Regions from separate parts of the Streptomyces sp. NPDC002088 genome, predicted to be linked through region 4. Evidence: riboswitches for the same ligand, from Rfam matches in the RefSeq annotation. Region 4 holds a riboswitch; each other region holds the start of a gene.
What was found. Region 4 has a riboswitch for cyclic di-AMP ahead of ABT114_RS31585 (M23 family metallopeptidase). Riboswitches for the same ligand answer to the same signal wherever they lie in the genome.
Positions count from the first base shown of each region.

Region 1: another riboswitch for cyclic di-AMP. It lies ahead of ABT114_RS21000 (transglycosylase family protein); the one in region 4 lies ahead of ABT114_RS31585 (M23 family metallopeptidase).
Region 2: another riboswitch for cyclic di-AMP. It lies ahead of ABT114_RS17100 (transglycosylase SLT domain-containing protein); the one in region 4 lies ahead of ABT114_RS31585 (M23 family metallopeptidase).
Region 3: another riboswitch for cyclic di-AMP. It lies ahead of ABT114_RS00265 (M23 family metallopeptidase); the one in region 4 lies ahead of ABT114_RS31585 (M23 family metallopeptidase).

Region 1 covers NZ_JBEOXO010000009.1:104,353-112,001, forward strand. The annotation lists gene ABT114_RS20975 (NAD(P)/FAD-dependent oxidoreductase) at 1-292, opposite strand, end outside; gene ABT114_RS20980 (Ppx/GppA phosphatase family protein) at 736-1,689, opposite strand; partial or broken gene ABT114_RS20985 (DUF501 domain-containing protein) at 1,897-2,298, opposite strand; gene ABT114_RS20990 (FtsB family cell division protein) at 2,317-2,793, opposite strand; gene eno (phosphopyruvate hydratase) at 2,908-4,215, opposite strand; gene ABT114_RS21000 (transglycosylase family protein) at 4,521-5,198, opposite strand; cyclic di-AMP (ydaO/yuaA leader) riboswitch at 5,203-5,371, opposite strand; gene ABT114_RS21005 (transglycosylase family protein) at 5,570-6,577, opposite strand; gene ABT114_RS21010 (cytochrome P450 family protein) at 6,827-7,649, shown strand, end outside.
Region 2 covers NZ_JBEOXO010000007.1:130,258-137,906, reverse strand. The annotation lists gene ABT114_RS17105 (CocE/NonD family hydrolase) at 219-2,222, shown strand; cyclic di-AMP (ydaO/yuaA leader) riboswitch at 2,617-2,788, shown strand; gene ABT114_RS17100 (transglycosylase SLT domain-containing protein) at 2,792-3,274, shown strand; gene ABT114_RS17095 (HAD family hydrolase) at 3,284-4,090, opposite strand; gene ABT114_RS17090 (carboxymuconolactone decarboxylase family protein) at 4,136-4,597, opposite strand; gene ABT114_RS17085 (FAD-dependent oxidoreductase) at 4,724-5,938, opposite strand; gene ABT114_RS17080 (carboxylate--amine ligase) at 5,966-7,273, opposite strand; gene fahA (fumarylacetoacetase) at 7,527-7,649, shown strand, end outside.
Region 3 covers NZ_JBEOXO010000001.1:56,879-64,527, reverse strand. The annotation lists gene ABT114_RS00280 (DUF6250 domain-containing protein) at 35-748, opposite strand; gene ABT114_RS00275 (rhamnogalacturonan lyase family protein) at 732-2,630, opposite strand; gene ABT114_RS00270 (GDSL-type esterase/lipase family protein) at 2,630-3,700, opposite strand; gene ABT114_RS00265 (M23 family metallopeptidase) at 3,899-4,816, opposite strand; cyclic di-AMP (ydaO/yuaA leader) riboswitch at 4,821-4,979, opposite strand; gene ABT114_RS00260 (alpha-galactosidase) at 5,283-7,355, opposite strand; gene ABT114_RS00255 (tyrosine-protein phosphatase) at 7,554-7,649, shown strand, end outside.
Region 4 covers NZ_JBEOXO010000018.1:5,063-12,711, forward strand. The annotation lists gene ABT114_RS31565 (CobW family GTP-binding protein) at 1-99, shown strand, start outside; gene ABT114_RS31570 (DNA gyrase/topoisomerase IV subunit A) at 96-2,552, opposite strand; gene ABT114_RS31575 (M16 family metallopeptidase) at 2,829-4,226, shown strand; gene ABT114_RS31580 (M16 family metallopeptidase) at 4,223-5,626, shown strand; cyclic di-AMP (ydaO/yuaA leader) riboswitch at 5,872-6,037, shown strand; gene ABT114_RS31585 (M23 family metallopeptidase) at 6,050-6,802, shown strand; gene ABT114_RS31590 (GntR family transcriptional regulator) at 7,015-7,649, shown strand, end outside.

The DNA.
Region 1 (7,649 bases), on a different contig from region 4:
CCAGCGGGGCGATCGTGGCGACCTTGCGGTCCTGGTCGATGGTGGTGACCCGGCCGGTGAGGACCTCCGCCTTCGGCAGCACGCGTCGCAGCGGGACGACGACGTGGCGCGGGGAGATGTTGCCGGCGGCGGTTTCGGGGAGGAAGGGCTGGTAGGTCATGTACGACCGGGGGTCGACGACCGTGACGGTCGCCTCGCCGTAGCGCATCTTCTTGAGAATGCGCCGAGCTGCGTACAGGCCTACGTACCCACCGCCTACTACGAGGATCCTGGGACGCTCCGTGGTGCTCATGGCATCGAGTATCCACCTGCCCCAGGGGGGTCGCTCGTGCGCCCCTTCACAAGCTCCGGCAGGGGGTGTGTTATCCTCCGCGGCTCACGTGATCCACGTCATGGCGGCGACCGGGAACCGGCGTCCGGGGCGGACCGTTGTCAATGCCGCGTGAGCTGCCTCTCCGGGCTTCCGGGCCCGCAGTGAGCCCCCTGAATGGACCTCCCGCGAAACCCTCGCGCGACACCCTCGTCATGCTCCCCTGAGCACGCCCGCAGGACCGTTGAGCCCCCGAAAGGGCCAACCGGGACCCTCGGATCCTCCACCAGGACCGAATTCCTTGTGAAGAACTTCACGAAGTTTTCCGGCGGCGTGTCACCGGGGGGCGTTTCACGCCCCCCGGACCCGCTCATACGTTATCCGGCCTGCTCAGCAGAGTGCCGCTGAGCAGGAGGAACCGAGGCCTACGCCACCGACCAGGCGATCCCGTCGAGGATGTCGTGCTCGCTCACCACGACCTCCTCGGCCCCGATCCGCTCCATGATCGAGAGCAGCACGAGGGCGCCCGCCGCGATCACGTCCACCCGGCCCGGGTGCATCGAGGGGATCGCCGCGCGCTCGGCGTGGGTGGAGCGCAGCAGCCACTCGGTGATCTCGCGGACCTTGTCGCGGGAGACGCGGGAGTGGTGGATGGCGGCCGAGTCGTACTCGGGCAGGTTCTGCGCGATCGCCGACACAGTGGTGACGGAACCGGCCAGGCCGACCAGGGTGCGCGCCTGACGCAGCGGGACCGTCTCCTCGGCGAGGTCGAGGGCCCGCTCGATGTCGGCCCGCATGGCCGCGACCTGTTCCTCGGTGGGCGGGTCGGTGACCGCGCCGTCCCGTACGAGGTGCCGCTCGGTCATCCGCACGCAGCCGACGTCGACCGAGCGCGCCGCGCGCACGTGCTCCTCGCCCACGACGAACTCGGTCGAACCGCCGCCGATGTCCACGACGAGGTACGGCTTGGCCAGGTGGTCGCCGCCCGTCAGCTCCTTGGTCGCACCGGTGAAGGAGAACTCGGCCTCCTGCTCGCCGGAGATGACCTCGGGTTCGACGCCGAGGATGTCCACGACGCCGCGCACGAAGTCGTCACGGTTCGAGGCGTCCCGCGAAGCCGACGTGGCCACGAACCGCACCTTCCCGGCGCCCTTTTCACGGATCACCTCCGCGTACTCGCGGCACGCCGCGAAGGTCCGCTCCAGCGCCTCGGGGGCGAGCCGGCCGGTCTTGTCGACGCCCTGCCCGAGCCGCACGATCGTCATCCGCCGGTCGAGCTCCAGCAGTTCACCGGTGGCCGGGTTGACGTCGGCGACGAGCAGCCGGATGGAGTTCGTACCGCAGTCGACGGCGGCGACGCGGCTGAAGCCCGCGGGCACCAGCGGCTGGTACGCGAAGTAGCCGCTGCGGACCTCGGCGGGGTCGGAGACGGGGCCCTCCTCACCGGGGTGTTCGTCCGCCGGGTCGGGCGCCTCGAGCGGCTGCACGCACGGCCCCTTGCGCCACCACTCCGGCAGCATCGCGATCGCCTCGTCGCCCAGCGGGTTGACGCCAGGACCCGCGGCCAGGGAGTGCCCCACCAGCACATGCAGGCACTTCACCCGGTCCGGCATACCGCCCGCGCTCGGGAAGCCCTCCAGGACCTCGATGGCGTCACGGCGCGCGATGTAGTCCTCGTGCGCGGCACGGTACGCGGCGGCGAGCTCCGGGTCGGTCCCCAGCCGCTCCGTCATCTCCTTCATGACGCCGTTCGCCTCCAGCGTGCCGATCGCCGAGGCGGCACGCGGGCACGTCAGGTAGTACGTCGTCGGGAAGGGCGTGCCGTCGGGCAGGCGGGGCGCCGTCTCGACGACGTCCGGCTGCCCGCACGGGCACCGGTGCGCGATGGCGCGCAGCCCGCGCGGCGGCCGTCCGAGCTGCTGCTTGAAGGCCTCGACGTCCGCGTCGGTGGGCTCGGTGCGCGGGGTGGGCGGCGGGGGCGTTTCCATGCCTGTCTTTCTGTCCGTTCACTGGTCGGAGGCGTCGGACTTGTCGACTCCGTCCCAGACGTTCGAGTACCAGGGGCGGTGGGCCGCCCCCGCGTCGGCGCGCGACTGTTTGGCCGCGTCCGGGTCGATCACGACGTAGCCCGTCTCCCCGGGCATCACGTAGTGCAGCCGCTGCCGGATCTGCTGCTGGGCGTACGCGTCGTCCTGCCAGCGTGCCTTGAGGTCGCGCAGCTGCTCCACGCGCTCCTTGGCCTGCTGCTTCTGGCGCTCCAGGTCGGCGATCTCGGCGCGCTGGGAGACGTACTGCCTTATGGGATAGGCGAGGGCCACGATCAGCGAGCACAGGACGAGGGCGAGCAGCGCGGCCCGGCCGGTCAGCCGGGAGCGGCGGGCCTGCCGCTTGGTCTGGGAGCGGTAGACGCGGGCCGCCGTCTGCTCGCCGAACAGCCGCAGCCTGGTCGCGGTGGAGAAACGGTCCCGGTCCTTCACGGCCATCTGGCTCTCCCGCCTCCCCTTCACACCCGTCATACGTGCGTACGTCCCCGGACACGGTACGGGACCGGGTACGGGGACGTACGGACGACTGGCTGAGGCTTGGCCCGGGTTGGGTCAGCCCTTGGAGACCTCGACGTTCCCCTTGAAGCGCGGGAAGGCCGAACGGCCGGCGTACACCGCGGCGTCGTCGAGGATCTCCTCGATGCGCAGCAGCTGGTTGTACTTGGCGACGCGGTCCGAGCGGGCCGGGGCGCCGGTCTTGATCTGGCCGCAGTTCACCGCGACGGCGAGGTCGGCGATGGTGACGTCCTCGGTCTCGCCGGAGCGGTGGGACATCATGCACTTGAAGCCGTTGCGCTGGGCCATCTCGACGGCGTCCAGGGTCTCGGTCAGCGAGCCGATCTGGTTCACCTTCACGAGCAGGGCGTTCGCGGAGCCCTCCTCGATACCGCGGGCGAGGCGCTCGGGGTTGGTGACGAAGAGGTCGTCGCCGACGATCTGGACCTTGTCGCCCAGCTTGTCGGTGATGACCTTCCAGCCGGCCCAGTCGTCCTCGAACAGCGGGTCCTCGATGGAGACGAGCGGGTAGGCCGCCACGAGCTCCTCGTAGTACTCCGTCATCTCGGCGGCCGAGCGGGACTTGCCCTCGAACTCGTACTTGCCGTCCTTGTAGAACTCGGACGCGGCGACGTCGAGCGCGAGCGCGATCTGCTCGCCGGGGACGTAACCGGCCTGCTTGATGGCCTCGACGATGAGGTCGAGGGCGGCGCGGTTGGACTCCAGGTTCGGGGCGAAGCCGCCCTCGTCGCCCAGGCCGGTGGACAGGCCCTTGGTCTTCAGCACCTTCTTGAGGGTGTGGTAGACCTCGGCGCCCCAGCGCAGCGCCTCGGAGAAGGACTCCGCGCCGATCGGGGCGATCATGAACTCCTGGATGTCGACGTTGGAGTCGGCGTGCGACCCACCGTTCAGGATGTTCATCATCGGGACGGGCAGCAGGTGCGCGTTCGGGCCACCGAGGTAGCGGAACAGCGGCAGGTCGGACGCCTCGGAGGCGGCGTGCGCGACGGCGAGGGAGACGCCGAGGATGGCGTTGGCGCCGAGCGAGCCCTTGTTGTCGGTGGCGTCCAGGTCGAACATGGCCTGGTCGATCAGGCGCTGCTCGGTGGCGTCGTAGCCGACCAGCTCCGGGCCGATCTGCTCGATGACGGCGAGGACGGCCTTCTCGACACCCTTGCCCTGGTAACGGTTGGGGTCACCGTCGCGGAGCTCGATGGCCTCGAAGGCGCCGGTGGAAGCGCCGGACGGGACGGCGGCACGACCCGTGCTGCCGTCGTCGAGGCCGACCTCGACCTCGACCGTGGGGTTGCCTCGGGAGTCCAGGATTTCCCGGGCTACGACGACGTCGATGGACGGCACGAGCATCTCCTTCTGGGATGTGACGCGGGTATGCGGGCCTGTGGTGGCCCCGCGAGACTGAGCCTAACCGGCTCCGGGCGATCGGCCAGCCGTTGACCGGCCGGTGGACGGAACCGAGAGTAAATTGTTTCCGAACGGAACAAAGCCGGTTCGCGAAAAGAGGCCGGATCGCAAAAAGGCCCCGCTCCGGTGCGTACGGGGGAACGCGCACCGGAGCGGGGAGCCCGTGGGGACGGGGGGTGGCCCGCACGAGGCCTTCACTATGGAAGGCACGGATGTGAGGGCGCTGTGGTTCAGCTACGAGCCGGGTGTCACTTCAGGTGCAGCTGCTGGCCCGGGTAGATGAAGTCGGCGTCGTCGACGATGTCCTTGTTCAGCTTGAACAGCTGCTGCCAGCCGCCCTTGACGCTGTACTTCTCGGCGATGGAGCTGAGGGTGTCACCCGTGACGACCTTGTACTCGCCGTCGCCCTTCTTGACCTTCTCGCCGGTCGGGGTGGTGACGGTCGTCGTGGCGGCCGGGCGCTCGGCGGAGCGGGAGGCGGCCTGCTCGTCGGTCGAGCGGGTGGTGGTGCCGGTGCTCGTGGTGGTGCTGGTGCTCGCGCTGCCGTTGTAGGCGGCGCTGGAGAGGCCCGTGCCGCAGGTCGGCCAGGCACCCTTGCCCTGCGCGGCGAGGACCTTCTCGGCGACCGCGATCTGCTGGGCCTTGGAGGCCTTGTCGGCGGTGGCGGCGTACTGCGTGCCGCCGTACGCGGCCCAGGTGGAGGCGGAGAACTGCAGACCGCCGTAGAAGCCGTTGCCGGTGTTGATGGACCAGTTGCCGCCGGACTCGCACTGGGCGACGGTGTCCCACTCGGAGGCGGTGGCGGCGGAGGCGTTGCCGGCCGCCATCAGCGGGGCGGCGATGGCGACGCCGGTGACGCCGGCGAGCGCGGCGACGCGGGTGGCCTTGAACGGGCGACGGTGCTTGCCCTTGCTGGAAAACAGCATGGTTGGATCCCCTCACCGACGCCTGCGAGGTGAGCTGTCGGGTTCGGGCCGGTTGAGTTGCCCGGCCGCGCCCCTCACGGGACACGGCTTCACCCCAAGCCGGAACCAGCCTCAACTGCTGGGCCCGGCACTTACCTTGGGTCCCCCGCTCCTGCCTACGGCGCTTGACGCGACGACTGTTCCCGTGCGGCCGCTGGCAGGATTCGGCGTTGCGGCAGCCGGGGCTCGCAGTGGCGAGCGGTCCTGACCGTAGGCAGGCGATCCGCCGTTTTTCAAAGACGATCAGGGCTTCTGAGACTCATCCCACACTTTCGCCAAATCGGACATTTAATGGCGAAACAGGACGTCAACTCCCGTCGCTTTTCGCCCGTTTAGGCACCGACTTCCAGGGTCTGACCGGGGACGATGCGGCTCGGATCGGTACCGATCGTCTCTTTGTTCTCCTCGTAGAGCGCGCGCCACCCGCCGTCGAGGCCAAGGGAGTCGGCGATGGACACGAGACTGTCCCCGACACGGACGACGTACGAGCCGTCGGCGGCGTCGGCGGGCGAGGCGTGCCGGCCGGTGGAGGAGGCGGTAGCGCCGGTGCCGGACGCACCCTCGTCGGCGCTGCCGCCGCGGTGGCGGCCGGTGCCGAGCGCGCCGGTGTCGACGAGGTTCGAAGAGCCGACGCTCTGCTCGGAGTTGCCCGAGTCATCACCCGTCGCCTCATCCGCGGGCGAGCTGTCCGCGCCCTGCGAATCGCTCGCACCGGAGCCCGAGTCCGAGCCGGAGTCGGAGTTCGTGTCGGACTTGGTGGAGTTGTCCGTGGTGTCCGTGCTGTCCGCAGAAGCGTCGGAAGAGGATGTTTCGTCGGAGGGCTCGGCGGACGAGTCGGCGGAAGCCTCGCCGGAGGACTCCTCGGACGAGTCGGACAAGCCGTGCGAGTTGGATGATGCGGAGGAGTTGGACTTTCCGTGCGAGGAGTCGTCCGCCACGCCTGTGTCGACGTCCGCCGACGCGGAGTCCTGGGAGAGCCCCGAGAGCAGTCCGCACGTGGACCAGACGCCGACCCCCTGGTCGGCGAGGATCTTCTCGGCGACCGCGATCTGCTGGGACCGGCTGGCCAGGTCGGCTCTGGAGGCGTAGTCGAGACCGCCGTACTCCTCCCAGTCCGCCTGGGTCAGATGGAGGCCGCCGTAGTACCCGTTGCCGGTGTTGGCGCTCCACGAGCCGCCGGTCTCGCACTCCGCGACGTGGTCCCACGTGCTGCCCTCGGCCGCGCTCGCGCCGGTGGCGGCGAGGAGCGGGATGGCGATGGCGGAGCCGGTCACTCCGGCCGCGACGAGGAGGGCCGGCGCCTGGCGGGGGCGACGGTGACGACCGTTCCCGGAGAGCATACGGAGACCTTTCACACGACAGCAGTGACCGGCACGGCGGGTGACGCTGGGCACCGTGCTGATGGGTGAACGTATCGGCAGACGATCACTTGTCACAAGTTAATGCCGCACAGATCACGTGAAGATCACAGAGTTGAGGGCGTGTCATGTTTCCCTCGGTGAACGGGACTCCCACGGACCAGCCTCCAGGCGGTGCATCCCGGGTCCGCGGCCGCGCACCGACCGAACGGCTCCCGTTACGGTCGTGTCGTGAACGTCCCGAACCCTGCACCCGAACTCTTCACCTGGGAGTTCGCCACCGACCCGTACCCGGCCTATGCCTGGCTGCGTGAGCATGCCCCCGTCCATCGGACAAGACTTCCCAGCGGAGTCGAGGCATGGCTGGTGACCCGCTATGCCGATGCGCGCCGGACCCTCGCGGACGGGCGGTTGTCGAAGAATCCCGCTCACCATGCCGATGACGCTCAAGGCAAGAGCAGGACCGGCATCCCGGGCGAGCGCAGCGCCAATCTCATGACGCACCTGCTCAACATCGACCCGCCGGACCACACCCGGCTGCGCCGTCTCGTCTCCAAAGCGTTCACCCCGCGCCGTGTAGCCGAATTCGCTCCCCGAGTGCAGGAGTTGACGGACGGTCTCATCGACGGCTTCGCGGCCGACGGCAAGGCCGACCTCATCCACGACTTCGCCTTCCCCCTCCCCATCTACGCGATCTGCGACCTGCTCGGCGTCCCGCGTGAGGACCAGGACGACTTCCGCGACTGGGCGGGGATGATGATCCGCCACGGAGGAGGCCCGCGCGGCGGTGTCGCTCGCTCCGTCAAGAAAATCCGCGGCTACCTTGCCGAACTCATCCACCGCAAGCGCAACGACCCCGGCGACGACCTGATCTCGGGCCTCATCCGTGCCTCCGACCACGGCGAGCACCTCACCGAGAACGAGGCCGCCGCCATGTGCTTCGTGCTCTTGTTCGCGGGTTTCGAGACGACCATCAACTTGATCGGCAACGGCGTGTACGCGCTCCTTCGCAACCCTGAGCAGCGAACCCGCCTCCAGAAGTCGATCGACCGTG
Region 2 (7,649 bases), on a different contig from region 4:
CACAAAGATTGTCGGCATACGAGGAAGCAGGGATCCGTGCCCCGAGCCGTACGTCGCCGGGCGCCGTCACCCGGCCGGCCGAAAGCACCCGACCGAGTCCGCCCTCGCGCCCTACGCGATGCGCCGCACGACGCGCCGCACGAGGCACCGCACGAGGCACCGCAGGATGAGCCGCTCGACTCGCCGCACGGTGCACCCCGTCCGCTGAGGTCACCCCGATGAGCCCGACGAACCCGCGCATCCGTACGTCCTTCCCCTACGAGACGACCCACGAGGACCTCCGCATCCCGTTGCCCGACGGAACCCGGTTGTACGCACGGGTGTGGCGCCCCCTGACCAACGAGCCCGTACCGGCGCTCCTCGAGTACCTCCCGTACCGCCTGACCGACTGGACCGCGCCCCGCGACCACCAGCGCCACCCCTGGTACGCCGGCCACGGCTACGCCTCCGTCCGCGTCGACGTCCGCGGCCATGGCAACAGCGAGGGCATCCCCGCGGACCCGTACTCGGCGGTATATCCGGCCGACGGGGCCGAGGTGGTGAACTGGCTGGCCGCGCAGCCCTGGTGCGACGGCAAGGTGGGCGTGTTCGACATCTCCTGGGGCGGCTTCGGCTCCCTCCGCATCGCGGCCCTCGCGCCCGAGCCACTCAAGGCGGTCGTCACGGTCTGCTCCACGGACGACCACTATGACAACGACGTGCACTACCTGGGAGGTTCCGCCCTCGCCGTCGACATGCACGCCTGGGCGGCCACGATGCTCGCCTTCGTCGCCCGGCCGCCCGACCCGCAGTACGTCGGCGAGGCCTGGCGGGACATGTGGCTCGGGCGGCTGGAGGAGGTACAGCCCTTCATCCACACCTGGCTCGCCCACCGGACGCGGGACGACTACTGGAGGCCGAGCAGCGTCTGCGAGGACTACGGCGCGATCAGCGCCGCCGTCCTGGCCGTCGGCGGCTGGCACGACCCGTACCGCGACACCGTCCTGCGCCTGGTCGAACACCTCCCCGCCGACCGGGTACGCGGCCTGATCGGCCCCTGGTCGCACCAGTACCCGGACCGCGGCCTGCCGCCGGGCCCGGCGATCGGCTTCCTCCAGGAGACGCTGCGCTGGTGGGACCACTGGCTGAAGGGCCGGGAAACGGGCGCCCTCGACGTACCGCTCCTGCGCGCCTACGTGAGCGACTCCCACCCTCCGGCCACGGTGTACGAGACGCTGCCGGGCCGCTGGGTCGGCGAGCCGGCCTGGCCCTCCCCCTACGTGACGACGGTCACGTACCAACTCGGGGGCGCCCCTGTGCTCGTACGGTCCCCGATGCACACCGGAGTCGACGCGGGCCGTTTCCTCCCCTTCGGCGACGACGCCGACCTCCCGCCCGACCAGCGCGAGGAGGACGGGCGCTCGGTGTGCTTCGAGTTCGCGGTGGCGGAGGAGACCTGGGTGCTGGGACGGCCGCGGGTGCGGCTGCGGCTGGCCTCCGACGCACCGCGCGGCCAGGTGATCGCCCGGGTGTGCGACGTGGCGCCAGACGGCTCGTCGACCCTGGTCACGCGCGGCGTACTGAACCTGTCGGCGCGGTTGGGCCGGGACCGGTCCGTGCCGTGGCCCCCGGGCGCCACGGAGGACGTGACCTTCGAGCTGACCGGGATCGGCCACGCCTTCCCGCCCGGCCACCGCATCCGCCTCGCCGTCTCCTCGGCGTACTGGCCGTGGATCTGGCCCGAGCCCGGTTCGGCGGCGGGCCTCACCCTGGACCCGGCCGGCAGCGCCCTCGAACTGCCCGTGCGCACAAGGCAGTCGGCGGACATCCTGTTCGAGGAACCCGAGCAGGCCGATCCCCTGGGAGTGAACTTCCCCGCCACCCTCGAAGAGCCACGTCCCGCACGCCTGGCCGTACGGGACGTGGCGAAGGGCGAGTGGCGACTGGAGGTCGACCCGCGCTACGGCGGCACGCGCGTGTACCCCGACGGGCTGGAGTTCACCGAGGACGCGCTGGAGACGTACACGATCCAGGAGAGGGACCCCCTCTCCGCCCGCACCCGCTCCGACTGGTCAATCCGCCTGCACCGCCCCGACCTCATGTGGGACACGACGGTCCGGACCCGCTCGGAGATCGGCTGCGACGGGGCGGACTTCGTCACCTCCGACGAGGTGATCTGCACGGAGGGTGGCGAGGTGGTGTTCCACCGGACGTGGGAGAAGCGGGTTCCCCGGAACCCCTGAACGCCCGAAACGCCCTGAATACCCTGAACACCCAAAATATCCGAAATGCCGGTGACCCTCGCACCCCCGGAACGCCCCGAAACCCCCATACACCAGTGCCCGATTTGCCGTGATTGCTAGATGAATTCCTCTTAGCGGTAAATGCTCTACGGGCTGACAAACAGTGAGTTGGGTCACGCGAGCCGACAGGTGGTCACACTCCCCACCCACCCCCCGTTTCCCTTTCGCCGCAAGCGAGTTGCCCCTTGGCGGCTGCAAAGGATCAAGTAGCCCAAATGCCTCAGACCAAGGTCAACTGGGGTGAGGTGTGATTCCGACACTTGTTTCGGACATGTGCTCTCGCATACGTTCCGGCCTGTCGGGTGGACGCCTAATCCTGCCGCCGCCCAACACCACCATCAACGAACTCACTCGTAGGGCAGGAACGGGGGACCCAGGTAAGCCGCCGGACCGGGCATCGCACCGGAACGGCTAGGGGTTAAGTCGTGTCGCCGCAGGGCGGCGCGGCCGGGCACCTCCCCGCCCGAACCCGACAGCTCACCTCGTAGGCGCCGGAGAGGAATTCAGACATGATCGCTGCCGGTCAGAACCGTCGCGCCCGTCTCGTCCGCACCCTCGCCGTCGCCGGTACCGGCGCGGCCGTGCTCGCCCTTCCGCTCCTCGGGGCGGCCAGCGCCTCCGCGGCCACCACCACGTCCGTGACCGCCGCCCCGGCGGCCGCGACGACGTACACCAACAACCTCGACGGCTGGATCCGGGAGTCCCTCGCCGTCATGGCGCAGCACGGCATCCCCGGGACCTACAACGGCATCTACCGCAACGTGATCCGCGAGTCGTCCGGCAACCCGGCCGCCATCAACCTCTGGGACTCCAACGCGAAGAAGGGCATCCCGTCCAAGGGCCTGCTGCAGGTCATCGACCCGACGTTCAACGCGTACCACGTGTCCGGCACGTCGTTCAACATCTACGACCCGGTCGCGAACATCACGGCCGCCTGCAACTACGCCGCCGCCCGGTACGGCTCGATCGACAACGTGTTCGGCGCGTACTGACCGGTCCCGTCAGTAGAAGAGTCTCTCGAGGACGACGGCGATGCCGTCGTCCTCGTTCGACAGGGTGACCTCGTCGGCCACGGCCTTGAGTTCCGGATGGGCGTTGGCCATCGCCACGCCATGAGCGGCCCAGTCGAACATCGGGATGTCGTTGGGCATGTCGCCGAAGGCGAGGGCCCGTTCGGCGCCTAGGCCGAGGCGCTCGGCGGCCAGCGCCAGGCCGGTCGCCTTGGTGACGCCGCACGGCTGGAGCTCGACGGTCCCCGGCCCCGACATGGTGACCGTCGCCAGCGAGCCCACCACGGAGCGGGCCGTCACTGCCAACTCGTCGTCGGTCAGGGCGGGATGGCGCAGCAGGACCTTGCTGATGGGCTCGCCCCACAGGTCTTCGCGCCGCCCGACCCGTACCGCGGGCAGGGTCGGGTGGGGCATCAGGTAGCCGGGTTCGATGAGCGTGAGGCCGTCGGCCCCGTCCTGGTCCACGGCCGCGTACACCTGCCCCACCTCGGCCTCTATCTTGCCGAGCGCGGTCTCGGCCAGCTCCCGGTCCAGGGTGACCGACCACAGCAGACGGTCCGCGCCGGCGTCGTACAACTGCGCGCCCTGCCCGCACACCGCGAGCCCCTTGCAGCCGAGGTCGTCGAGCAGCGGCCGCACTCTCGGAGCCGGGCGTCCCGTCACCACGAGGTGCTGGGCGCCGGCCTCCGCCACCCGCGCGAGCGCGGCGAGAGACCGGTCGGAGAGGGTGTCGTCGCCGCGGAGCAGCGTTCCGTCCAGGTCGGTGGCGATGAGTGAGAATGCGAGGGGAGCGGCCATGATCAGAGAATACGGACACCGCGCCCCCTCGACTCACCTCCGTTTTCAGCCCCAAGTGGTGCCCGCGGGCTCCTTGATGGTGGTGTTGATGCGGTTGAACATGTTGGTGACCGAGATGGTGAGGATCAGCGCGGACAGCTCCTTCTCGTCGAAGTGGTCGGCCACCTCGTCCCACAGTGCGTCCGGCACGGACTCCTCGGACCGGTCGGCGAGCCGCGTGACCTTCTCCGTCAGCCGCAGCGCGGCGCGCTCGGCGTCGGTGAAGTAGGGCGCCTCCCGCCAAGCGGAGACGGCGGCGATGCGCTCCTCACTCGCGCCGGCCTTGCGCAGGTTGACCGTGTGCCCGTGCACACAGGCGCTGCAGCCGTTGATCTGGCTGGCGCGCAGCCCGACGATCTCCGCCAGGTCCTGCGCCAGGCCGGCCTCGCCGATCGCCTGGAAGAGGGTGCCGATCCCCTTCATCGCGGTCGGAAGGACGTACGCCGGGTTCGTCATCCGTGCCTGCATGCTGCTGCCTCCTGCGTGTCTTTCGTGTCCGTCGTGTCCGTGTGCAGTGACGAGTTGCCGTCACTGCACTGACGGAGCGGAGGCGCGTGTTGTGACAGACCGACGGAACTCTTTTCGTCCTTCCTTTCAGCCGTGCGCCGCCGCCAGATGCTTCGCCAGCCGCGGGGACGCGAACTCCGTACCGCACACGAAGCGCATCACCGGGCCGTACGAGGCCGCCGCCGGGAGGCCGGTGAAGTACAGCCCGGGCACGGACGACACGTATCCGGCGCCGAGCTTCGGGGTGCCCCGGCTCACCGCGAGCTCGGTGCGCAGTTCGTGGCCGAGGAAGTCCATCGCCGCTATGTCCACCCGATAGCCGGTCGCCGCGATGACGTGGTCGGCGGACAACTGCCGGGTGCCGCCTGTGTGAGGGGCGACTGTCAGCGTCGTACGGTCGTCCGCCGCCCCCGCCCCGACGATCTGCGCCACCTCGCTGACCTGCACCTTTCCCTCGAAGCGGTCGCGCAGCCACCACGCTCCGAGCGGACCGAGGACCCGGCGGACCAGGTAGTGGCGGGTCTGGGCCGGGAGGTACCGGTAGGGGTGCGGGTAGTAGCTGAGCGCCCACAGCGACCAGGCGCGGCCGAAGGGGGACTCGGGGCGCAGCTTCGGCTGCTTCCACGGGGGTGCGCCGAAAGCCACCCGGCCGCGGCCGCGCGAGACCACGTGTACCTGCGCGCCCGCCTCCGCCGCGAGCGCCGCCGTCTCCAGTGCGGACTGGCCCGCTCCGACGACGATGAGTTCCTTGCCGGAGAAACGGTTGAGGTCGTGGTGCTGGGAGCTGTGGGAGACCCGGCCGGTGGGCGCGGGACCGTCCGCTGCGGCAGCGGCCAGCTCCGGGGGCAGGTGGGACAGGCCGGACAGGCCCGTGGCCACGACGACCGCCCGGGCGGTGAACAACTCGCCCGAGTCCAGCTTCAGTTCGAACCCTGATCCGCCGGCTCCGCCGGTCTTGCGATCGACGGAGACCACCCGCACCCGCTCCAGCTCGGGCACCAGCTTCTGCTGGAACCACTCGCCGTAGGCGATGAAGGTGTCGGCGGGGATGATGTCCTCGTCCGTCACCAGTCGGCGTATGCCGGCCGCGTCGCAGTAGTCGACGAGGGTGTGGCCGTGCTGCGGGGCGTCGATGTTGGAGGCCACGGGCGTCGACTTCAGAAGCATGCCCGCGGGCATGTGGTCGCGCCAGCTCACCATGGGCTCGCCGAAGACGCGGACGGGAATGCCGCGTGCCCGCAGATGGGCGGCGGTCGACAGGCCGAAGGGCCCGGCGCCGATGACTGCTACCGGTTGGATCACGAAGTCCCTCCCCAGGACGTTACTTCGTCACTTCGTGGTGGTGCTGCTGGTGCTGCTGCCGCGGCGGCTGGTGCGCCACAGCTGATAGAGGTGCTTCGCGCCCGGCCGCACGAAGCGCGCGAGCATCGTGAAGAACGGCCGCAGGTCGTCACCTGCCAGCCAGGCCAGCTCCGTCCCACTCGCCCGCGTCGGTGCGTGCGGCGTCGTATAGCCGCTGCGGCGGTAGGCGAGCAGGGCGGGCAGGTCGATGTTCTCCACGATGTACCGGTGGCCGGCCCGCTGTTCCCCCTCCGGAACGGTGCGGCCGGTCAGGTCCAGATGCATGGCGCGGACGACGTCCACGCCCGACTCGTTCTCGAAGAGTCGGAACTGGGCGCCCACGCGCGGGTTGAAGTCGAGGAGTTTGTACTGTCCGTCGCGCCGGTCGAAGCGCAGGTCGAGGTCGACGATTCCGGTGAAGCCGATCTGTTTGATGAAACGTGCGGCGAGGTCCGCGAGTTCCGGGTTGTCGACGACGTACGCGTTCGCCGTCATGCCCGCGTGCGGCGGCCAGGAGCGGACCTTCACGCCGGTGAACATCGCGAGCGGGGTCGAGTCCTGGTCGAAGTAGGCGTGCACGATCCAGTCCTCAGCCTGCTCCCTCGGCAGGTACTCCTGGAGGATCACGCCCGGATCTCCGGCGTCGCCGAGCGCGCCGGGGTCTCCGAGGGCGCCGCGGTCTCCGGGGTGCTCACCCCAGTCGCGGGCCAGGGCGAGCAGGCCTTCGCGCGTGGCGATCCTCGTCGTCCCGTTCACGGCCGGCCGTTTGCGCCGTACGAACGCCTCGCGGTTCTTGGCCACCACCGGGAAGCGGGCCTTCTCGGCGAAGGCGACGATGTCGTCGTAGGACTGCGGGAAGGACGCCGAAGGGCTGGGGATGCCGTGTTCCACGCACAGTTCGTGCAGGCCCTGCTTGCTGGCCAGATGGCGCGGCAGGCCCGGCTCGACCCGCGGGAAGAGGAAGCGGTCACCGAGCGCGTCCTGGTGCTCGGCGATCAGAACCGCGGCCTCCTCGTCGGTGGGGATGAGGACGGTGGGTCGGCCGATACGGCGGCCGATCCGGAGCAGGCCCTCCACCAGGTATTCCGGCTCCTCCGTGCCCGTCGTCGGCCAGACGAACGCGCGCTCGAGATAGCGGGATGCGGCGGCCGGCGTGTAACGGTCCTCGGTTATCGCATACATCGGGACGCCGAGGCGGCCCAGGCTGCGGATCGCTCCGACACCACCGTGGTGCAGCGGATAGTCGCCGAACTTCACTATCAGGCCCGGCACCTCACGGTCGGCCTCGAAAGGCACGCTGCTGGTGCTCCTGGCCACGGGTCCCCCCACGTGTCCCCCCTACGGACCGGACCCACCCCGTCCGTGTCCCCCAAAGGACGCTAAGCCGGAATTGGGGCCTCCCACAACCCTAAATCGGACATTGCAAACTCTTTAGACACTGCCCAAGACAGGCAACTCAGCCGTAACGTGTGGCGCGACCACACAGAACGCACCGTGTGGCACGACCAGACGGAACGCACCGCACGCATCCGAGAGTGAGGCAGCACCCATGCCCCCCTTCGACGTCCCCGAGGGCGATCCCTTCGGGCCGCACAACCTTCCGTACGGCGTCTTCTCCCCCGCGGGCTCGGACTCCGCCGAGCGCAGGGTCGGTGTCCGGCTCGGCGACCAC
Region 3 (7,649 bases), on a different contig from region 4:
TAAAGACTTTCCCAATCAGGGAATAAGGGCGTGGTCAGCGGCGTCGAGGCAATGCCCACACCCGGAAGTCGCGGATGCGGAAGTGGCTCCACGTGGTCCGGAAGGCGAAGTGACCGCTCGTGTACGGCTCCGGGTCGGTGTAGTCGAAGACGAGCTGCCCGTTGTTCCACCACCGGACCGTCGAGCCGTCGGAGACGATGCGGACGTGGTTCGGCTCGTTCGCGGTGAGCAGCGGCTCGGTGTAGTCGTAGATCAGCGGACGCACCCCCGCCTCACCGACGTAGCGGCGCAGGCGGGTCGTGGTGTTGGTGTTGGCGCCGTAGCCGGCGTAGTACGTCGTGAGGTAGTCGTACTCGGCCAGCGCCCCGCCGCGCTGCGTGGCGAAGAGGTCGTCCGGGGAGCGGACGTCGGTGGCGTTCCAGAAGTTGTTGAGGTCCGAGACGCGGTCGTTGACGCCGCCCTCCGACACCGGTGTGGCGGTGTACTCGATGGCGTACGGGCCTTCGAGGCGTTGCTTGAACCAGACCGACGCGCCGCTGGGCACGTCGATCTCCAGGACGCCGCGGGAGGCGGTGACGGTGCCGCCGTCCTGGAGTTCGGTGACCCACTGGCCGAGGCCGTGGCGGAAGTCGTCGTGGGCGATGAGGCGGCGGTGCCTGGGTGCGGCACTCGCGGTCCCCGCGGGGGCGAGGGCCGCCAGGGCGGCGCCGGCGGCCAGGGCGCCGAAGGCTCTACGCGTGGTCGTCACGGGAAAGGGCTCCTTCTTCAGTGGTGATGGCCGGCCTCGGGATCCTGCGGGTCTCGGTGCCGAGGTAGTAGTCCGTGTACGTCGACTGCAGATAGCCGCGCACGGTCCAGCCGAGGCGGTACTCGGGGTTCTGGGCGAGCGTGTAGATGCGGGTTTTCGTCGGCTCGGTGGTGGTGTAGATGCGCAGGGCGGTGTGGTCGGCCGTCTCGGCGAGGATCTCCTCACGCCAGTCGCCGAGGAGGTCGCCGTAGAACGGGGTGGCGTTGCGCGCGCCGGAGACGACTCCGGCCGGATCGAAGAGCTTCGTGCTGGTCTCGGTGGCCGGGTCCCACTTCTCGACATGCGTGTAGTCGAGGAGTTCGGAGGCTTTGTCGCCGTCCCACCAGATGCGGAAGTTGACGCTGGGCGTGGTCGTGGAAACCTTGCCGTCCTGGACGTTGAAGACGCCCGCGCCGGGCCGGGTGACGTCGGCGGTGGAGGTCCAGTACTCGTAGCCCGGGTGGTTCGGGTCGATGTCGGCGGCGCTGCCGCGGCCGACGTCGAGGTCGGCGTCGCTGGTCGGGTTCGCCGGGTGCACGCCGGTGACCAGGCGCTCGCCGGTGTCGGCGTCGTAGTAGTACCAGGGGAACTTCGATACGACGCCCAGCTCCGACTGCTGGATGGCGAAGCCCTCCAGTCCGGGCCGGTCGGGGTCGAGGTCGGCGATGTCGAAGCGGTCGCCGTGTCCGGCGCCGTCGACGACGTAGCGCAGGGTGCCGTCGCTGTTGACGACGTAGTTGCCGTCGGCGATCTCGTCCTTGCCGTCCTGGTCGACGTCGACGGTACGGATCTGGTGGAAGCTGGTGGCGCCGCTGGTCGCGGGGACGACGTACTTCCAACGGAGGTTCAGGTCGGTGCCGTCGAAGTCCCAGGTCTGGAAGAGGATGCGGAAGGCGCCGCGCTTGGCGCCGACGCGGGTGACCAGCTTGGTCACCAGGCTGGGGTGGACGCCGTCGAGGTAGGCGATGCCGAAGTGGCCGCCCGCGGGGCCGTCGGCGACGAAGTCGTCGGGCACGGGCTGCCGGGTGCGCTCGGTGCCGGTCGCGCCGTCGATCACGGAGACGAACTGGTTCGCGGGCGAGGCCGCGGTGACCTGCGCGCCGTCCGCGAACGTGGTGCCGTCGGCGGTGTGCACCAGCACCTCGGCCCGCCCGTCGCCGTCGAGGTCGTACACGGTGACGTTGTCGTCGTTGCGGTAGCCGCCGATGGCCGTGGACCCGGAAATCGCGGCCGGCGCCGGGTCGTTGGCGCCGTTGCCTGCGGCCTGGGCGAGTGAGTTCGGCCCCAGGTCGACGCGCCACAGCCGCTCGCCGGTGAGGGTGTAGGCCTCCAGAAGGTCGGTCCCGGAGCGGTCCGTGGACAGCCGGCTGACGACCAGCTCGTACCGCCCGTCGCCGTCGAGGTCGCCCGGCCAGGCGTGCTGCACGGTGTAACCGTCGGCCGCCGCGAGGGGAATCTCGGCGTAGCCGTCCGCGAAGTCGAGGGCGGCGCGACTCGCCTTCTGTTCATGCCCGTTGACGACGGCGCGCACGGTGTATGCGCCCGCCCCGGGACTGTCGTCCTGGTACGTCGTCGACTTGGTGACCGGCGCACGATTCAGCCGCCGCCCGTTCTTGTACACGTTGAAGGCGATGTCGTTGCCGTACCGCGCGTACTCGGTGCCGAGGAGCCGCCAGCTGAGGAACGTCCCCTCGCCGGACGGTACGGCGACCAGGCCGCGGTCGAGGTTCTCCACGATCCGGCGCGGCGGCTCGGCGGCATGTCCGGCGGGCGCGGAGAACAGCCCGGCCAGCAGGGCCGCGGCGGTGACGGCGCCGATTCTTCGACGTCGGTCGGGGTGCACTAGTGCTGCTCCTTTGCGAGAAGGGCGATCAGCCGGTCGGCCACCTTGCGGTGGCCCTGGGCGCTCGGATGGACGGTCCCGTTGAAGTCCCCGTCCGCCGCCGAGAGCCAGTCGGTCGTGTCGACGAACTCGATGCCGGTGTCGGTGCCGGCGAGTTCACCGACCACGGCCGCGATGTCGTCGGCGTGCGCGCCGTTGAAGGGGCGCAGCGCGAGGATGCGGGCGTGCGGTGCGGCGGCGCGGAGTTGTTCGAGGTAGGCGCGGTAGGCGGGGCGGAAGGCGTCCGCGCCGAACGCGGTGTCGTTGGTGCCCTGGTTGACGACGATCACATCGGCGTTCCGGTCCGGATCCGCCGGGGAGCCGGCGTAGTTCCAGCCGTAGGCGTCCCCGGCCGCCGGCACTCCCCCGTTGCCGGTCTGGAGAACCCCCTGCCGGCCGAAGCCGACCTGGGTGAGCGAGGCGTGCAGGGCGTCGGCGACGAGGGTCGGGTAGGCGACGGTGCCGTCGGCGCAGTCGGAGGTGTTGGCCTCACACAGCGCCATCACGCCCTGGGTGATGGAGTCGCCGTAGAAGGCCACCGTACTTTTCGGCGCACGGAGTTGGGGCAGCAGGTGCCCGCCTCGCTCCAGCCGCAGCCCGGTCAGTGCGACGCCCGTCTCCAACGGCGGAGTCCATCGGTTGACGCGGGAGAAGACGTCCTTCACGGAGATCTCGACGATGTGGACCCCGCGGCCGTCGGCCGTGATCTCCACGTCGCTCTGGTCCACGGCCCGCAACTGCTTCGGGCCGCCATCGACCGACACGTAGATCTGAGCCGGCACGGTGATCGACGCGATGTCGAACAGGGCGTGCGCGCTCCCGCCGGTGAAGCGGAACCGGAGCCGCGAGCCGGAGTTGACAGTGACGGCCGCCCCGGCGGACCGGCTCCAGTGGCCCTCGTAGGCGAGCCGCCGGTCGTCGGGGCGTACGACATTCGGAGCTACGGACGCGAAGACGGGCGCAGTGGCCCCCAGGAGGATCCCCGCGGCCAGCGCCACGCTCAGGCAGGTGCGTCGGCCGACGCTGGGCACGGGGACCTCCGAAGGAAATAGAAAGCGCTTGCATCGCTACGGAGATCACTTTGGTCCCACCCTGCCGCCACTGTCGAGACCCTGGACACCCCTGCCACAAGATCGCAACACAGTGATCATGAACGCGCAAAATCGAACATACTGAAGGCCGGACCCCGGGGATCGGGGTCCGGCCTTCAGCGGAGCGGGGAGCAGGCGTCAGACGGCGACGCCGTGCGAACGGAGGTAGGCGACCGGGTCGACGTCCGAGCCGTAGTCCGGCGTGGTCCGGATCTCGAAGTGCAGATGCGGGCCGGTCACGTTGCCGGTCGCACCCGAGAGGCCGACCTGCTGCCCCGCGGTCACGGTCTGGCCGGCCGAGACGGAGAGCTGGGACAGGTGGCCGTACTGCGCGTAGTAGCCGTCGGCGAGCTTGATGACGACCTGGTTGCCGTACGCGCCGCCCCAGCCCGCCGAGACCACGGTGCCCGCGCCCACGGCCTTGAGCGAGGTGCCGGTCGGGACGACGAAGTCGACGCCGGTGTGGTACCCGCTGGACCACATGCTGCCCGCCACGTGGTAGGCGGTGCCGATCGTGGCACCGGCGACCGGGAGGGCGTAGCCGCCACTGATGGAGGTGCTGGTGGCGCTCGTGGCGTCGACGGCCTGCGCGCTGGTCGACTTCACCGCGGAGGCGTCCGAGACGGCGGACTTCGGCGAGGCGGACTTCGACGCGGAGGTCTCGGCGCCGGACTCGGTGCCGGTGCTCGCGGCGGCCTTCTTGCCGAGGCTGAGCTTCAGCCCGGGGTGGATCAGCGACGGGTTGCCGCCGACGGCCACACGGTTGTCCTCGTAGAGCTTGTGCCAGCCACCGCTGACGTTCTGCTCATCGGCGATCTTCGACAGGCAGTCGCCGGTCCGCACCGTGTAGGTCCGGGCACCCGCGCTCTTCGTGACGGCCTTCTTCCCGGTCACCGGAACGGACTGCACGGCCTTTTCGGAAACCGACTGCGCCGCGTGCGCACCGGTGGCCCCCATGAGCGGGAGGGCGAGCGCCGCGCCGCCGGTTCCGGCGACGGCGATCGAGCGAGTGAAGCGCCGGTTCTTGGGACGGCGGTGCTTACCCTTCGCGGGCATGGCGAATTCCTCTCCGGCGCCTGCGAGGTGAGCTGTCGGGTGCGGGCTGGAGATGCCCGGCCACGCTCGCGGCGTGGCTGTACCCCAAGCCGTTCCGGAGACCGGAACAGGCGGTCGTGCCTGTGGGTCCCCCGCTCCTGCCGTGCACGGGTGAGTGTGCGGGCACCGGGCGGCGGCAGGATTAGGCGTCCGCCCGGATCGGTGTGGAACGTAAGCGAGCAAGACGCAACCGGACAAGCGGCCTGTTCCGGATCTGCCCGTTTTACTTGATCCGTTACGGGATTTCCCGGTCACCCTCCGTGAATTCCCTCTACTCCCCTTCTTCAATTCACTGAAAAGGCACATGAATTACGTGAGCATGATGAGCGACATACGGTCACCGATATGACGCTCCTCACGCACCCTTTCTTCAGCTTCCTTTATTCCAGAGCGAGTTGGAATGAAGGCTGCAATTCGGACAGATCACTCAGATGCGGCGCAGGCGGATAACCGTCGCATCGAGGTCGCCGTGCAGCCCTGTGCGCAACCCGTGGTGCAGCAGCACCGCACCCCGGTGAACTTCGCCCGTTTCGCGGCATTCGTACGACGCCGTCGGGTCGAGGCCCCGCAGCCGCAGCGCCGGCACGGGCTCGCCGTACCGCTGCGCCTGGAGGCAGGCGAGGACGACGGCCTCGTCCCCGCGGACGTACTGCACGGCGCTCAGTCCGCCCTGCGGGGGCCGCAGCCGGTAGAGGTCGCCGTGCTGCACCAGCGGCCGGATCTCCTTGTAGAGGCCGACCCAGTCCCGCGCCTCGGCGAGCTCCTCCTCGGTCCATCGGGTGAGGTCTCCGCCGACGCCGAGCACCCCGGCCATGGCGCTCACGAACCGGAACCGCAGCGAGCTCACCCGGCCGTTGAGCTGGACGTTGGGGCTGTCGGTGACCCAGGCGGCCATGACCCGCGCGGGGTGGACCTGACTGAAACCGTGCTGGATGGAAAGCCGGTCGAGCGGATCGGTGTTGTCGGAGGTCCACACCTGGTCCGTACGGCTCATGATCCCGAGGTCGATCCGGCCGCCGCCGCCCGAGCAGGACTCGAAGGCGACGCCGGGGTGGGCCGCCCGGAGCCGGTCCAACAGGGCGTACAAGGCGTGCACATGGTCGACCCACAGCCGCTGCGGATACGCCTCGCCGGGCCAGCCGGCGTCGGTGAAGGAGCGGTTGAAGTCCCACTTCACGTAGTCGATCGGGGCGCTGGTCAGCAGCGTGTCGAGCCGCTCCCAGAGGTACTCCTGGACGTCCTCGCGCGCGAGGTTCAGCACGAGCTGATGACGGAGTTCCGTCCGCTTTCGTCCCGTCTGGTACTGCACCCAGTCGGGGTGCGCCCGGTACAGGTCACTGTCCGGATTGACCATCTCGGGCTCGACCCAGATGCCGAACTGCATGCCGAGCGCGTGCACGTCGTCGGCGAGAGGCTTGAGGCCGGCCGGGAAGCGGTCGGGGTTGGGCGTCCAGTCGCCGAGCCCGGCCCGCTCGCCGGTGCGTGCGCCGAACCAGCCGTCGTCGACCACGAACAGCTCGACGCCGATCGCTGCGGCCCGCCGGGCGAGGGCTCGCTGTTGCTCCTCGGAGATGTCGAACTGCGTGGCCTCCCAGGAGTTGAAGAGCACGGGCCGGTCCCGGTCCGCCTCCGGGATGACGTACGTCCGCTGGTAGGCGTGCCAGGCGCGGCTCGCGCCACCGAAACCGCCGTCGCTCCACAGTCCGGCGAACACGGGGGTGGTGAAGGACTCCCCCGCCGCCAGCCGCAGCAGGCCCGAGTCGTCGTGCCCGGCGCCGCCGGTGATCTGCACGCGCGCGTCGGGGAGTTGCGCCACGGCGATCCGCCAGGATCCCGACCAGCCGAGCGCGCAGCCGTAGACCTCGCCGCGCTCCTCGGTGGCGTCGGTGTCGAGCGCGACCCAGGGCAGGTGCTGGTGTCCGGTGTGGCCGCGACGGCTGCCGATGACCTTCTCACCGTAGGTGAGGTACGACTGCGTCAGCCGGGACTCGGCGGCCCAGCGGCCGTGCAGCTGGGACAGGCGCCAGCCGTCGCGGTCGGGCAGGGTCCAGGTGGCGGAGTCGGCGCGCAGCAGCTCCAGGGGCGCGGGCCCCTGGTTGTCCAGGGTCACCCAGCGCTCGACCACGTCGTCACGCATCCGGTAGTGCAGCGTGACGGCCGCCCCGGCGTCACGGAACCGCAGGCGCAGCTCGTCCCCCTCGGCCTCGTACGCCTCGAAGCCCCACTCGGTGCCCCTCCGCTCGTCGGTACGCACGGACAGGGCGGGCCGGACGAAACGGGGGCCGCCCTCGACCGGGTACTCCTCACGTCCGTCGAGCGGGGACTCGAAGGACGAGCGGTCCGGCAACGGGCGGGCCGCGAGGGCTTCCGCGTCGGCGAGTGCGATTCTGGGGCCCCAGTGCAGGTGCAGGAGCTCGTCGTCCCCGGTGAGGTGGACGGCGTAGCTGCTCAGCGGTCCCGACAGCAGCCACGTACGGCCGTTTTCCGCGATCTCCAGCATGAGGCCTCACAGTTTCGAACAGGTACGAACAGGTGTGAACAGGAGCGGTCAAGCCCCAACATCATCAACGGCCCGGGGCCTTCCGGGCAACGTCTGTGGACAACTCGTTGCCCCAGGAATCCATGTCGTATCGTCAACAGCGGATCCCCGTCGGCCACCCGCCGAGCCGCGTCGGCGGGGCAAGTGGGAGGAGCCCCCTTGACGCAGCAGGTCCCGTCGACCGAACCCGAGCTGGCCGGAGTACGCAACTTCCGTGACGTGGGCGGACTGCCGACCGTCGACGGGCGGCGGGTG
Region 4 (7,649 bases):
CCGCACACCGCCGACGAGCGCGGCATGTGGGGCGTCCTCCGCTACGTACGAGACCCCGAGGAAGCCGGGGAACCCGGGGAACCCGGGGAACGGGCCTAGACCGGCCCCGCCACCACCGCCACCGTCTTCGCCAGCGACACGCCCGAGCCGTCGCGGCGCGGGTCGATGTCCGGGAGTTCGGCCGGGGTGCCGTTCTTCTGCGCGGCCCGTGCCGGGACGGCGCCCGCCCAGGCCAGGGACAGGCAGTCCTCGCCCTTCAGGAACCGCTGGCAGCGGACGCCGCCGGTGGCGCGACCCTTGCGCGGGTACTGGTCGAACGGGGTCATCTTGGCCGTCGTCTGGACGGAGTCGTCCAGCGTGCCGCGCGAGCCGGCCACGGTGAAGACGACCGCGTCCACGGCCGGGTCGACCGCCGTGAAGGAGATCACCTTCGCGCCCTCGATGAGCTTGATGCCCGCCATGCCGCCCGCCGCACGGCCCTGGGGGCGGACCTGGGCGGCCTGGTAGCGCAGCAGCTGAGCGTCGTCCGTGATGAAGACCAGGTCCTCCTCACCGGTGCGCAGCTCGACCGCGCCGACGATCCGGTCGCCCTCCTTGAGGGTGATGACCTCCAACTCGTCCTTGTTGGACGGGTAGTCCGGGACGACACGCTTGACCACGCCCTGTTCGGTGCCGATGGCCAGGCCCGGGGACGACTCGTCCAGCGTGGTGAGACAGACCAGCGTCTCGTCGTCATCGAGGGAGACGAACTCCGACAGCGGTGCACCGCCCGACAGGTTCGGCGCCGACGCGGTGTCCGGGAGCTGAGGCAGGTCGACGACGTTGATCCGCAGCAGGCGGCCCGCCGAGGTGACCGCGCCGAGCTCGCCGCGTGCCGTGGCCGGGACCGCCGAGACGATCACGTCGTGCTTGGTGCGCCTGGCGTCGGGGTCCTCCGGGAAGGGCTCGCCGTTCGCCGTGCGGGCCAGCAGGCCGGTCGAGGACAGCAGCACGCGGCACGGGTCGTCCGCGACCTGGAGCGGCACGGCGGCGACCGGGGCACCAGCCGACTCCAGCAGCACCGTACGGCGCTCGGTGCCGAACTTCTTCGCCACCGAGGCCAGTTCCGCGGACACCAGCTTGCGCAGCTCCGCGTCCGACTCCAGGATGCGGGTCAGCTCCGCGATCTCCGCGTTGAGCCTGTCCTTCTCCGACTCCAGCTCGATCCGGTCGAACTTGGTCAGGCGGCGGAGCGGGGTGTCCAGGATGTACTGCGTCTGGATCTCCGAGAGCGAGAAGCGCTCCATCAGGCGCTCCTTCGCCTGCGCGGAGTTCTCGCTGGAGCGGATCAGCCGGATGACCTCGTCGATGTCGACGAGCGCCGTCAGCAGGCCCTCCACCAGGTGCAGACGGTCCCGCCGCTTGCTGCGCCGGAACTCCGAGCGGCGGCGGACGACCTCGAAGCGGTGGTCGAGGTAGACCTCCAGGAGCTCCTTGAGGCCCAGTGTGAGCGGCTGGCCGTCCACCAGGGCGACGTTGTTGATGCCGAAGGACTCCTCCATCGGCGTCAGCTTGTAGAGCTGCTCCAGGACCGCCTCCGGCACGAAGCCGTTCTTGATCTCGATGACCAGGCGCAGGCCGTGCTCGCGGTCGGTGAGGTCCTTGACGTCGGCGATGCCCTGGATCTTCTTCGAACCGACCAGATCCTTGATCTTGGCGATCACCTTCTCCGGACCGACGGTGAAGGGCAGCTCGGTGACGATCAGGCCCTTGCGGCGCGCGGTGACGGTCTCGACCGCGACCGTGGCGCGGATCTTGAAGGTGCCGCGGCCCGTCTCGTACGCGTCCCGGATGCCGGTGAGGCCGACGATCCGGCCGCCGGTGGGCAGGTCGGGACCCGGGACGAACCTCATCAGGGCTTCCAGATCCGCGTTCGGGTAGCGGATCAGGTGGCGGGCGGCCGCGATGACCTCGCCGAGGTTGTGCGGCGGCATGTTCGTGGCCATGCCGACCGCGATGCCCGACGAGCCGTTCACCAGGAGGTTCGGGAAGGCCGCCGGCAGGGTCGCAGGCTCCCGCTCCTGGCCGTCGTAGTTGGGGTTGAAATCGACGGTGTCCTCGTCGATGGACTCCGTCATCAGGCTCGCGGCGTCGGCCGCCCGGCACTCGGTGTAGCGCATGGCGGCCGGCGGGTCGTCGTTGCCCAGCGAGCCGAAGTTGCCATGGCCGTCGACGAGCGGCACACGCATGGAGAAGGGCTGGGCCATGCGCACCAGGGCGTCGTAGATCGACGCGTCGCCGTGCGGGTGGAGCTTGCCCATGACCTCGCCGACGACACGGGCGCACTTCACATAGCCACGCTCGGGGCGCAGGCCCATCTCGTTCATCTGGTACACGATGCGGCGGTGCACCGGCTTGAGGCCGTCGCGGGCGTCCGGCAGGGCGCGGGAGTAGATGACCGAGTACGCGTACTCGAGGAAGGAGCCCTGCATCTCGTCGACGACGTCGATGTCGAGGATCCGCTCCTCGAACGAGTCGTCGGGCGGCGGGGTCTTCGTGCTGCGGCGGGCCATCGCTGCCGGCTCCTTGCTGAAGCGTGAACGGGTTCTGACGCGGACCATTGTGGACCGCGGTACTGACAGTGCGGGCGAGGGCCCGGCGTCGGCCGCCCGGCCCGGTGTGGAAGGGCGCCTCCCTCCACGACTGCCCGCAGGCTACGCGATCTCGCTCTCGGCGTACGTCGTGCGGGAACTTCGCCCATGGTCCGCCCGCTTGCATACAGTGGCAGGACAGGCACGAAACACGCGGTTCAGACGACCGCGACCGCGATCGAAGGGACGTACATGCCCATGGGTCACACGGCCACAGCCGAGGCAGGCTCCGGGGGCCTGACAGCGACCGAGCACCGACTGGCCAACGGGCTCCGCGTGGTGCTCTCCGAGGACCACCTGACCCCGGTCGCGGCGGTGTGCCTCTGGTACGACGTCGGCTCCCGCCACGAAGTCAAGGGCCGTACCGGCCTGGCTCACCTTTTCGAGCACCTGATGTTCCAGGGCTCCGGCCAGGTCAAGGGCAACGGCCACTTCGAGCTGGTGCAGGGCGCCGGCGGCTCGCTCAACGGCACCACCAGCTTCGAGCGCACCAACTACTTCGAGACCATGCCCACCCACCAGCTGGAGCTCGCCCTCTGGCTGGAGGCCGACCGCATGGGCTCCCTGCTCGCCGCCCTCGACGACGAGTCCATGGAGAACCAGCGGGACGTCGTGAAGAACGAGCGCCGCCAGCGCTACGACAACGTCCCCTACGGCACCGCGTTCGAGAAGCTGACCGCCCTCGCCTACCCGGAGGGTCATCCCTACCACCACACGCCGATCGGCTCGATGGCGGACCTGGACGCGGCCACCCTGGAGGACGCGAGGGCGTTCTTCCGGACGTACTACGCGCCGAACAACGCCGTCCTCTCCGTGGTCGGCGACATCGACCCGAAGCAGACGCTCGCCTGGATCGAGAAGTACTTCGGTTCCATCACCTCCCACGACGGCAAGCCCGCCCCGCGCGATGGCTCGCTGCCCGAGATCATCGGCGAGCAGCTGCGCGAGGTCGTCGAGGAGGAGGTCCCGGCGCGCGCCCTGATGGCCGCCTACCGGCTGCCGCACGACGGCACGCGCGCGTGCGACGCGGCCGACCTGGCGCTGACCGTCCTCGGCGGCGGCGAGTCCTCCCGCTTCTACAACCGGCTCGTACGGCGCGACCGTACGGCGGTGGCGGCCGGTTTCGGCCTGCTGCGGCTGTCCGGGGCGCCCTCCCTGGGCTGGCTGGACGTGAAGACGTCCGGTGACGTCGAGGTGCCAGTCATCGAGGCCGCCATCGACGAGGAGCTCGCCCGGTTCGCCGAGGAGGGCCCCACGGCCGAGGAAATGGAACGCGCCCAGGCCCAGTTGGAGCGCGAGTGGCTGGACCGGCTCGGCACGGTCGCGGGCCGCGCCGACGAACTGTGCCGCTACGCGGTCCTGTTCGGCGACCCGCAGCTCGCCCTCACCGCCGTCCAGCGTGTGCTGGACGTGACCGCGGAGGAGGTCCAGGAGGTCGCCAAGGCCCGCCTGCGCCCCGACAACCGCGCGGTGCTCGTCTACGAGCCGACCGTCCCCGAGGCCCTGGACGAAGCCGAGGCGGCGGAACGCACCGAAGACCCGGAGTCCGCGGCGACCGTGGAAGCCACCGACGAGACCGAGGAGGCGGCCCAGTGACCGAGCTCGCCACGATGGAGTTCCACCCGCAGCCCCGGCCGGGCGAGGCCAGGCCCTGGGCCTTCCCGGCGCCCGAGCGCGGCACCCTGGACAACGGCCTGACCCTCCTGCGCTGCAACCGGCCCGGCCAGCAGGTCGTCGCCGTCGAGGTGCTCCTCGACGCGCCCCTGGAGGCCGAACCGGCCGGTCTCGACGGCGTGGCCACGATCATGGCGCGGGCCTTCTCGGAGGGCACCGACAAGCTCTCCGCCGAGGAGTTCGCCGCCGAACTGGAGCGCTGCGGAGCCACCCTCGACGCGCACGCCGACCACCCCGGCGTACGCCTGAGCCTCGAAGTCCCGGCGTCTCGCCTGGCCAAGGCGCTCGGCCTGCTCGCCGACGCCCTCAGGGCGCCCGCGTTCGCGGACAGCGAGGTCGAGAGGCTGGTCCGCAACCGGCTCGATGAGATCCCGCACGAGCTGGCCAACCCCGCCCGCCGTGCCGCCAAGGAGCTCTCCAAGGAACTGTTCCTGGCCACCTCGCGCATGTCGCGCCCGCGCCAGGGCACCGAGGAGACGGTCGCGAAGATCGACTCCGCGGCCGTGCGGGTCTTCTACGACCGGCACGTCCGCCCCGCCACGGCCACCGCCGTGGTCGTCGGTGACCTCGCCGGCATCGACCTGGACGAGCTGCTGGGCGACACCCTGGGCGCCTGGACGGGCTCCTCGGCCGAGCCCCGCCCCGTGCCGCCGGTGAGTGCCGACGACACCGGCCGCGTCGTCATCGTGGACCGCCCCGGCGCCGTCCAGACGCAGCTGCTGATCGGCCGCACCGGCGCCGACCGGCACGACCGCGTGTGGCCCGCACAGGTGCTCGGCACGTACTGCCTCGGCGGCACCCTCACCTCCCGTCTGGACCGCGTCCTGCGCGAGGAGAAGGGCTACACCTACGGTGTGCGCGCGTTCGGGCAGGTCCTCAGGTCGGCGGCCCCCTCGTCCCCCGGAGGGGCTACGGGCGCCGCGATGCTCGCCATCAGCGGCTCCGTGGACACCCCCAACACCGGTCCCGCCCTGCAGGACCTGTGGACCGTGCTGCGCACGCTCGCCGCGGAGGGCCTGACCGACGCCGAGCGGGATGTCGCCGTGCAGAACCTCGTCGGTGTGGCGCCGCTGAAGTACGAGACGGCGGCGGCCGTTGCGGGCACGCTGGCCGACCAGGTCGAGCAGCACCTGCCCGACGACTACCAGGCGACGCTGTACCAGCAGCTCGCCGCGACCGGCACGGTGGAGGCCACCGCGGCGGCCGTGAACGCCTTCCCCGTGGACCGTCTGGTGACGATCCTCGTCGGCGACGCAGCGCAGATCAAGGAGCCCGTCGAGGCCCTCGGTATCGGTGAAGTCACCGTCGTGTCCGCCGAGTAGAAGCCAAGCAGAAGCCAAGCAGAAGCCAAGCAGAGGCAGAGCAGAGGCACGCGCGCGTAGGGGCCCTGGTGACTGATGAGTCGCCAGGGCCCCTCAATGTCCGGAGAATGTCCGAATTGAGGGAGAGTTACCTGTCTGCCCTGTGGCATGCGCTACAAAAGCTCTGATCCGTTTGAGGATTGAAAGACGGCGCCCGTACGGTCGTCCGGGCTGTTCGTCAGGCAGTGCGCCGCGCCCGCGGCAGCGGACAGCCATCGCCGAGTCCCCGTACGGCGCAAGCCAGGGGAGCCGGGGACCCAATCGCAGTCCCTGGGGTGAATCGGACGCCCGCGCGTGCCGCGAGGGGGTCCGTAGGAGACCTTCCTGCTCCGAACCCGTCAGCTAACCCGGTAGGCGAGAGGGAAGGAAAGGACCAGCCACTACATGGCGTTCATGTGCGCCCCCGGGAAGCACCGTCGTCCCGGCCGGATGAAGCGCACCAGCGCTCAGGCAGCCGGCATCGCGGCCCTCACCACCACCGGCGTCATGGGCACCCTCGCCGCCCCCGCGCTCGCCGCCGAGAACTCCGTCGAGCAGACCGGCCTCACCCCGGTCATCACCATCGGCGACTGGGTCGCCGAGCAGATCGGCGCCCAGGCCGCCGCCCAGAAGCAGGCCGCCGAGCAGAAGGCGGCCGAGGAGGCCGCCCGCAAGAAGGCCGCGGAGAAGGCCAAGAAGGAGCGCGAGGCCAAGGCGCGCGCCGCCCGCGAGGCCGAGCGCAAGCGCCTCAACACGTTCGTGGCGCCGATCTCCCACTCCTACGTGTCCACGGGCTACCTCAGCGGCGGCTCGCTCTGGTCCTCCGGCAGCCACACCGGCATCGACTTCCACGCCGCCAGCGGCACCTCCGTCCACGCGGTCGGCTACGGCACCGTCGTGGAGGCAGGCTGGGGCGGGGCGTACGGCAACCAGGTCGTCATCAGGATGAACGACGGCACGTACACCCAGTACGGCCACCTGTCGTCCATCGGCGTCTCCGTGGGCCAGAAGGTCACCACGGGCGAGCGGATCGGCCTCTCCGGTGCGACCGGCAACGTCACCGGCCCGCACCTGCACTTCGAGGCCCGTACGACCGCTGAGTACGGCTCGGACATCGACCCCGTCGCCTACCTCCGCAAGCACGGTGTCAACATCTGACGCTCGCCCGGCGTGAACGTCCGACAACGGACGGCGAGACATACCGAAGCCCCGGCCCCCCGAGCCGGGGCTTTCGGCGTTTCAGAGGCCCCGCTGTCCAAAAAATATCCCTGGATTCCGGCCTCCCGTCGGAAATTGCAGCTGATTGCAATAGAGTCACTGAACGCACGTCAATCGGCGACGTTTCACGGGGATTAAGGCGGAGGTCGGTCATGCGTATTCCGGCGCACTCGGTATGCACGGCGATCCGGGACGACATCGTCGCCGGTGTCTACGAGCGCGGCAGCCGGCTCACCGAGGAACTCCTCGCGCGCCGCTACGGCGTCTCGCGCGTCCCCGTCCGGGAGGCCCTGCGCACCCTGGAGGCGGAGGGTTTCGTGGTGACCCGTCGGCACGCGGGCGCGTGCGTCGCGGAGCCCACCGAGCTGGAGGCCTCCGACCTGCTGGAGATGCGCATGCTCCTGGAGCCCCTCGGCGCCTTTCGGGCCGCCCAGCGACGTACCGAGGCCCATCTGAAGGTGCTGCGCGGCCTCGTCCGGCTGGGCCAGGAGCGGGCCAGGCGGGGCAACAGCGAGGATCTGCGCTCCCTGGGCGGCTGGTTCCACGAGACGCTCGCGCAGGCGTCCGGCAGTCAAGCCCTGACCTCCACGCTCACCCAGCTGCGGCACAAGATCGCCTGGATGTACGCGGTCGAGGCGCCGGCCAACCCCGTGGAGTCCTGGACCGAGCACGGCGCGATCGTGGACGCGGTGGCGCGCGGTGACGGTGAGCGCGCGCGGGCGATCACGGCGCTGCACACCGAGCGCTCGAGCGTCGCGCACCGGCTGCGTTTCTCCGGGGGAGGAGA